DNA from 2 places in the Exiguobacterium sp. SH0S7 genome. Region 1 is predicted to be linked to the other one. Evidence: predicted binding sites of a transcription regulator. Region 1 holds the regulator's gene; the other holds the start of a gene.
The links. The regulator Rex, encoded in region 1, represses fermentation and respiration genes when NADH is low (regulators of the CRP and FNR family bind a similar motif). The targets are predictions, from matches to a motif close to TTGTGAAATATTTCACAA.

Region 1 (4,431 bases):
TAAGTCTAACCGTCGCTCAAAATCGTTCCACTTAAAAATCATGTCATACGATTCATTCGTCTGTAGCGTCAGTTTCCCTTGCTCCCAAACGAATGGATCGTCTTGATAGGCTAAACGTGCAGTCAGCTCAGTCCATGGAATCGGTAAGGCTGTTCCATCGACGAGTGTCGCCGTTCCGCTGACCTCATAGGGACGACCTACCTCATAGCGAGTCGTCGTTTTCGGAACATTAATATTCAATTGCCATGGCGCTTTCCATAAAGACTCCGGTGTGTAGACCTCCGTCTTCTTCATGCCAAAAACGTACCAAGGACCGTGTTGTCGAATGTCAGCGTCATCAATTGGTGCCTCTTTCCACTCATTCGTGCTGACGTTATAACTGACATAGAATGTCGTATACATTTCTCGCGTCATAAAGTAGTAGGTGCCGTCTTTCCACGTAAGATTACTTACGTCTGGCGCATCTTTCTCAATCCATCGTTTCGTCGCCAAATCGAAAATAAACATGTGCTCCGAGTCATCGCTTTTGATTACGAACCATTGATTCGCTTCTTTGATGTGACGGGCCCACTTCACCTGTCCTGAATAGGAACTGATTGTCTCAAGCACTTCTCCTGTAACCGTCCGCTTCGTCACTTGACCGCCGGCGAACGCGAGGACGTTCCCATCGTCGAGCAAACTGTATACCTGACCACTGCCTTTCGTGAGTGATCCGCGAATATCACCTGACATCGATGTGATGATATACTTTTCGTCATCAGCCCATAACATCATTCCTGTTGTTACATTCGTTGAGACGAGTCGATTCTCACTTCCTGCTTCGATTGGGAATGTCGTCGCTACATTCGTACGTATATCCCACATCACCCACTCCGGCCACCCTTTTAACATAAATCGGCCGTCCCCGATCGCATAAATATTATAAGCAGCAGACACTCGAATCGGTAATGTATAGACTTCACCGGTCTTCACATGTACGAGCGTCTCAGGATCTCCCGAGCGCCACACATATTCACTATTTCCTACCACTTCTCCCGCCGGAATAATTTCAGGCTTGGCATAACTATCTGCCCGAACATCTAATCCGGGCGCCGCCACCATGACGAGCACAACGAGTATGCTCCATAACCATTTGTTCATCGTTCTCCTCATTTCTGTTTATGAATACATAACTTTCAAAAATAATCCATTTTTGATTTAACATTACTAATTTTAAGTTGTTTTTTCAAAATTGAATAGCCCTAAATTATAAAAAAAGAACACTCCGTCTCATGACGTAGTGTTCATTTCTCATTCATCTGTTTCATCAAATCCATCTGTTCTTTCACTTGCGCTTCTTTCTCACGTCGGAGCACACCGCGATACGTCACGCGCGAGATCGATAAGCTGATCTCATATAGGAAGAAGAGCGGCAGCGACACCATGAGGTGCGACGTCAAATCCGGCGGCGTGATGAATGCCGCGATGACGAACAAGGCGAAGTAAGCGTACTTCCGAATTTTCGAGAGGAAGTACGGTGTCACGACACCGATGCGTGTCAAGAACATCGTCACGACCGGAAGTTGGAACAACAGCCCGAACGGGATCGTCAGCTGCAACAGGAACGTGAAATAGTTCGTCGCTCCGATGATCTGTGTCAGACCGAGGTCTTGCCCGAGGTCCGTCGAGATATCGAGGACGAGCGGGAACAACCAATAGTAGGCGAATGCGAGACCGATGAGGAACAAGATAAAGATGACCGGGATATAGGCGAGCGTCCATTTTCGTTCATTCGGATGCAGACCAGGTGCGACGAACGCCCACAGTTGATACAGTAGAAATGGACCCGATGCGACGAGCCCGATGACGAGCGCCAAGTTCAAGTAGATCATGAGCGGGTCCGCGACCCCAAAGGCGTTCAGCTCGAGCCCTCGTTCGACGAGGTCCGCCTGCAGATAGGCGAGCACGTACTTGACACTCGGCAAAGCGATCAGAAAGAAGGCAAAGACGACAAATGCCGACAGCATCAGTCGTCTCCGCAGCTCTGTCAAGTGATCGGACAGTGCCCGTTCTTGATCAGGTTGATGGCTCATGGCTTACTGCTCTTTCTTCTCAATTTCTTTCTTGTCGGTCTCGTCGTGCTCTTTCATCATACCGTTCGTGGCATTTTTGAACTCACGGAGCGTCTGCCCTGCTGCCCGGCCGAACTCTGGCAATTTCTTCGGCCCGAAGAGGATGAGCGCGATGATGGCGATGACGAAAATACTGACGCCACCTGGCATACCGACGACGAGTGATGATTGTAGAAATTCCATTATTGATGGACCCCCTCAGCGGATGGATAGTGTTGCATAAAGTAAATGAGCGACTGGAGTTCGATCGACAAGTCGATATGATGGACGCGGACCGTGTCCGGTACAGTCAATCGTGCCGGCGTGAAGTTCAAGATCCCTCGAACGCCATAGCGGACCAAATCATCGGCGACCGGTTGCGCGTAAGCGGACGGGACCGTGAGGATGGCGACATCGATCTTGTTTTGCTTCATGATCTGTTCCATCTCATCGACGTGATGAATCGGGACACCTGACATCGTCGTGCCGACTTTTGTCTCGTCTGCGTCGAACCCGACGACGATATGTGTGTTATTGTTTTTAAGGAAGTTATAGTTGACGAACGCTGTCCCGAGATGACCGACCCCGACCAAGGCGACGTTCGTGATCTCGTCTTGATTCAGCGTCTTACGGAAAAATTCTAACAGATACTGTACGTTATAGCCATATCCCTTTTTACCGAGCGCACCGAAGTATGAGAAGTCACGGCGAATCGTTGCCGAATCGACCTTGACCGCCTCGCTCAGTTCAGCAGAAGAGACACGCTGTTTCCCTGACGAATGTAGGCTTTGGATAAACCGATAGTATAGTGGCAACCGTTTGGCTGTCGCTTGCGGAATCTTTGGTTCGTTTTGACTCAACGGAAAGAGCCTCCTTTTTACGACGCGTTTCAAACGAATCTGATTTCATACACCTTGATTGTAAACGAATTCACATAAGCACTCAATGAATATACCTGAAAAGGGGAAGAAATAAAGTATACTAAACAGAGAGAAAGGGGTTTTTTCACTTGATCCTACTGCAAGTCAACAACTTATCCAAATCGTTCGGCGTCGAGCCGATTTTAGAGAATGTCAAACTAGAAATCCAAGAAGGCGAACGCGTCGCCCTCGTCGGCCGCAACGGCGCCGGCAAGTCGACACTGTTAAAAGTCATCGCCGGCGAGTACAACTATGACTCGGGCGACATCATGAAGCCAAAAGACGTGACGATCGGCTATCTCGCCCAAGACTCAGGATTAGAATCGAACGAGACGATGTGGAACGAGATGCTCACCGTCTTCACCGACTTGATCGAACAAGAGAAGACGCTCCGCCAGATGGAGCAAGACATGGGCTCGGAGCGCATCTTGAACGACCCGGCCGCCTACGAGCGTCTGCTCGCGGCGTATGACGAGGAGCAACACACGTTCAAAGACCGCGGCGGCTATCAGTACGAAGCGACGATCCGCTCGATCTTGCACGGGATGCGGTTTTATCCGGACGACTTCGAACGTCGGATCGATACGCTCTCAGGCGGACAGCGGACACGTCTTGCCTTAGCGAAGATGCTCCTGCAAAGCCCGGACCTGCTCATCTTGGATGAGCCGACGAACCATTTGGACATCGAGACGCTCAGCTGGCTCGAGAAATATTTGAGCGGCTATAAAGGTGCCGTCCTCATCGTCTCCCACGACCGTTACTTCCTCGACCGCGTCGTCTCTGTCGTCTACGAGCTGTCACGCAACCGCAGCCGCCGCTTCGTCGGGAACTATACGAAATTCCTCGAGCAGAAGGCCGCGCTCTACGAGCAAGAGAAGAAACAGTTCGATTCGCAACAAGAAGAGATCGCCAAGATGCAAGACTTCATCCAACGGAACATTGCCCGGGCGACGACGACGAAACGCGCCCAAAGCGTCCGCAAGCGGCTCGAGAAGATCGACCGCATGGACGTGCCGGACGGTGATGAGCGGAGCGCGGTGTTGTCGTTCTCGATCAAACGTCAAAGCGGGAACGATGTGTTGAGCGGCAGCGACCTCGCCATCGGCTACGAAGAACCGATTGCACAGAACTTGCGTTTCCAACTGCAGCGCGGCGAGTCGGTCGCCCTCGTCGGCCCGAACGGGGTCGGCAAATCGACGCTCCTCAAAGTGTTGACGAAACAACAACCACCGCTCACCGGTGACATCCGCTACGGTACCGGCGTCGAGATCGGCTACTACGACCAGGAACAACAGAACTTGTCGGACGCGAACCGCGTCATCGATGAGATTTGGAACGACTGGCCGCTCATGCGCGAGCAAGAAGTCCGCAGTCTACTCGGCCAGTTCTTGTTCAGCGGCGACGACGTCATGAAACGCGTC
Region 2 (4,431 bases), on a different contig from region 1:
GAACCGGATCGCCTTGTCACACCCGGAAGTTCGATTGACGGCTTTCCATGAAGACAAAGAGCTGCTCCGAACGAACGGGAACGGGGACATCAAGCAAGTCATGCTCGCGATCTACGGTCGGCAAGTCGCCGCCCAAATCGTGACGGCGTCGAGCAAGACGAATGACTACAGCTTGAGTGCTCACCTCGTGCGGCCCGAAGTGACGCGTTCAAATAAACAGTATGTGACTTTGATCTTGAACGGGCGGAGCATCAAAAATTTCGCGCTCACGCAAAGCGTGCTCGAAGGCTATCATACGCTTCTGCCGATCGGTCGTTACCCGATCGCTGTGCTCGAAGTGAACATGGACCCGATGCTGATCGATGTCAACGTCCATCCGACGAAGCGGGAAGTGCGGCTGTCAAAAGAGAAGGAACTCTGTCAACTGATCCGGGAGACGGTTCAGCTGACACTTCGGGAGCAACGGTTGATCCCGTCGGTCAAACCAAGACAGCCGTCCGTTCCGACAGAGCAATCGAAGCTTGATTTCACTGTCGAACGCTCAGACACAACAGTTGAGCCGAACGCATGGAACTATCCGATCCCACGCGAGCCGGTCACATCTCCGAGTCGCTGGTCGCCGACACCACTCGTTCAAGAGACACCGGTTGAAACAGTGCGGCTAGAAGAACCACGGCTTGAAAAGGCGGAAAGCCGGCTACCGGCGCTCGACGTCATCGGTCAGCTCCATGCCAGTTACATCGTCTGCGGCGCGGACGATGGCATGTACATCATCGACCAACACGCCGCCCAAGAACGCATCAAGTACGAGCTGTTTTATGACCAACTCGGCCAGCCTGAAAAAGAGTACCAGTTGTTGCTGTTGCCACTCACGCTCGAGTTCACCCAACAAGAGACGCTCGCAATCGAAGAAGTCGCCCCACTTCTTAAAGAAGCGGGACTCGATTTAGAGGCGTTCGGAGGCAATACGTTTCTCGTCCGGGAAATCCCGACATGGTATCCGCAGCACGATCTCGAAGGGACAGTCCGTGATTTGATCGAGATGGCAATTCGGGACCGATCAATCGATATCGCTAAATATCGCGAAGAGGCGTCGATTCTGATGGCGTGCAAACGATCGATCAAAGCGAACCATCCGTTAAACCTCGAGATGATGCGACAGTTGATCCGCGACCTTGGCGAGACGACGTCCCCGTATACGTGTCCGCATGGACGTCCGATTTTAGTGAAGTGGAGTACGTATGAACTCGAGAAGTTGTTCAAACGTGTCATGTGACAAACGTTGTAATCTTATTTTAACCGACTGTAACGTTTATGGATGCTTAGGTATGGGAACAATATACACATGTCGTCAAACGCATCGAGGTTGAGAGGTGGAGTTCACACTGCCTCACCCTCAAGATGTAGACATGATTCATAAACCAGTAGGGGGAAATGATTATGACAGACACGCTTAAAGTAACGACACGAGAATTACGACCACGTTCGGTTCGAACAAACTTGCGTAAAGAAGGAAAAGTACTTGGTGTCGTTTACGGCTACAAAGTCGAAAGCACACCAGTCGCGTTTGAAGAAATGGCATTGCGCAAGATTCTCCGTGAACACGGTGACAACGCCTTGATCGAACTTAACATCGACGGCAAGAAAGTAAACACACTCGTTCACGGGACGGAAGTTGACCCGTTCACGAGCACATACAAGCACGTCGAGTTCATGGCAGTCAAAATGGATGAGGCAACTGAAGTTGAAGCAGACGTCACACTCGTCGGCGACGCGAAAGGTGTCAAAGAAGGCGGCTTCTTGTCGCAAGCACTCTATAAAGTCACTGTTTCGGCAACACCTGCTAACATCCCAGAGCGAATCGAGCTCGACGTTAGTGAGCTAGAGATCGGTGACTCACTCACAGTTGCTGACATTCCGGAGAATAAGGATTATGAAATTTTATCTGAAGGCGATCTTCAAATCGCATCAGTGAACGAGCCGGTAGCAGTCGAAGAAGAGGAAACTGAAGGTGAAGAAGCTTCAGCTCCAGAAAAATCGACTGATGAGACGACAGATTCTTCTGAGAAAGCATAATTGGTTTCATGCGGCCCTTTACGAAGGGTCGCTTTTTTTAGTCACAAATCCGACAAATGTAACCGATTACGATGTGAAAAGTGTGTCAACAGTTCGAATGGGCAGTTGCAAAAATGTCGCTCCGGGCTTATATTGTTAATGATTTCACATGTTTGTTCTTATTATATGGTTCATTTAAACAGAAAGAAGGGTTTGTGACATGGCATCAATGGAAATCCATGCACTCGAATCATTACGGAAGAAAGCACAGGCTTCCTCAGCGATGATTCACTATCGGCCGATGGAATATTTTTTACGGGCAATGCTCGCGGGGATTTTTATCGGGTTCGCATCAATCTTCACATTAAAAGTCGTCAACGGCATGTATCTTGTAGATTCACCATTTACGACGCTCATCGGGGGATTCTCGTTCGGGATCGCGCTCGTCATGATCATCTACGGAGGCGCTGAACTATTTACCGGGAATACGATGTATTTTACGACTTCAACGATGCGTGGCTATACGACGCTGAGTGATACGATGCTCGTCTGGTTGCTTTGCTTCGTCGGGAACGCGCTCGGCGGCATTCTTTTCGCCTTGTTGCTCGCGCCGACTGGAGTCATTCAAGAGCTCGGCATGAACAACTGGTTATTTGCCGTCGTCGAGAGCAAGATGCATCATACGACAGTCGAAATCTTTTTTAGAGCCATCTTCTGTAACTGGATGGTCTGTCTCGCCATCTTCTTGCCGAAACAGATGAAAAATGAATTTGCCCAAATCTTCTCGATGATCTTCCTAGTGGCCGTCTTCTTCGCTTCAGGGTTTGATCACGTCATCGCCAACTTCGTCTTGTTCGCACTCACACTCGTTGTTCCGCATCCAGAAGCAATCAGCTTTGCTGGAGCCATCCACAACTTGATTCCGGCTACGTTCGGAAACATTATCGGAGGCGCGTTATTCATGGGAGCAATCTATACATGGTTGAACGCTAAAGGATTGCGTGAAGCACAAGAGTCAGAGCAAGAAGAAGTCGAACTGAAAATCGTCAAGCCAGCCAAAGAAGTATGACATACATCACGAAACGCACAGTCGAGCCCATATCAGGGATTCGGCTGTTTTTTTACGTTCGGGATCGGTTGCAACTGTCACAATATCGACGTGCCTCAAATCGATAAAACGTGACATAATCTATATATAGAATTTTTATCGGTTATCAGAAGTTAAATAATCAATATATAGCGAGGTGATGCGGAGTGAACATGCTCCAGCTTTATAATGATGTCTGTGTGCTACCAGATCAAGATTTGATCCAAGAGAACGCCAACGTCGACGGGAAGTCGCCACTCGGCAAACTAGCGCGCTTATCTTCAGAAGTGTCAAAACAATTATCGACCACGTATCTATTGTCGGAACGGTCACGTCTAGCGATCCGTGATAATTACTTATATGTGCATGACGCCGATTACTATGTGACCGGATCGACGACGTGTTGTCAAATCCCGCTCGGAGAGTTACTCGCGAACGGGTTCCACACCGGACACGGGACGATTCGTCCCCCGCAGGACATTCGTTCGGCGCTGGCGCTCGCCTCGATCATTCTTCAAGCGAATCAGAACATGCAACACGGGGGACAGGCGTTCCCGATGTTTGACGTCGATCTCGCTCCTTACGTCGAGAAGACGTATGAACGTCAACTCGAGCGGCTGAACGGACTACCGATTGAGCTGACGGCGGAACAACAACAACAGATTGCTGAAGCAGAAACCGTATCGGCGACGTACCAGGCGTGCGAGGCGTTTATCCATAACGCCAACTCGATGCACTCGCGCGGCGGCGGTCAAGTTCCGTTCGTGTCGATCAACTACGGCACCGACACGAGTCGGTGGGGACGGGTGTTTATCCGCGAGTTGTTAAAAGCGACAGAGCGAGGATTAGGTAACGGGGAGACGCCGATTTTCCCGATTCAAATCTTCAAAGTAAAGGAAGGCGTCAATTTCAATGACGGGGACCCGAACGTCGATTTGTTCCGCCACGCATGCCGCGTGACGGGCAAGCGGTTGTTCCCGAACTTCTCGTTCGTCGATGCGCCGTTCAACCTTCAGTACTATGACGGGACACATGCTTCAGAAGTTGCCTACATGGGCTGCCGGACACGAGTGATGGGAAACCGTCATGGGGCAGAGACGTCGATCGGAAGAGGTAATTTATCGTTCTCGACGTTGAATTTAGTGAAGATGGCACTCGTGTCATCCGATATCGAGTCGTTTTATAAGACGTTGGATGGATTCGTTGACATCGCCATCGAGCAATTGCTCGAGCGCTTCGACTATCAATGCAAGCGACATGCGGATGAATTCCGCTTTCTTTATGCGCAG

Region 2: the regulator Rex is predicted to act here: its motif matches at 2,209-2,226, upstream of EVJ22_RS10080 (formate/nitrite transporter family protein).

The regions. Positions count from the first base shown of each region.
Region 1 covers NZ_SJVA01000007.1:99,083-103,513, forward strand. The annotation lists gene EVJ22_RS11585 (hypothetical protein) at 1-1,140, opposite strand, end outside; gene tatC (twin-arginine translocase subunit TatC) at 1,284-2,072, opposite strand; gene EVJ22_RS11595 (twin-arginine translocase TatA/TatE family subunit) at 2,076-2,294, opposite strand; gene EVJ22_RS11600 (redox-sensing transcriptional repressor Rex) at 2,294-2,950, opposite strand; gene EVJ22_RS11605 (ABC-F family ATP-binding cassette domain-containing protein) at 3,100-4,431, shown strand, end outside.
Region 2 covers NZ_SJVA01000005.1:122,769-127,199, reverse strand. The annotation lists gene mutL (DNA mismatch repair endonuclease MutL) at 1-1,276, shown strand, start outside; gene EVJ22_RS10085 (50S ribosomal protein L25/general stress protein Ctc) at 1,441-2,076, shown strand; gene EVJ22_RS10080 (formate/nitrite transporter family protein) at 2,285-3,124, shown strand; gene EVJ22_RS10075 (anaerobic ribonucleoside triphosphate reductase) at 3,316-4,431, shown strand, end outside.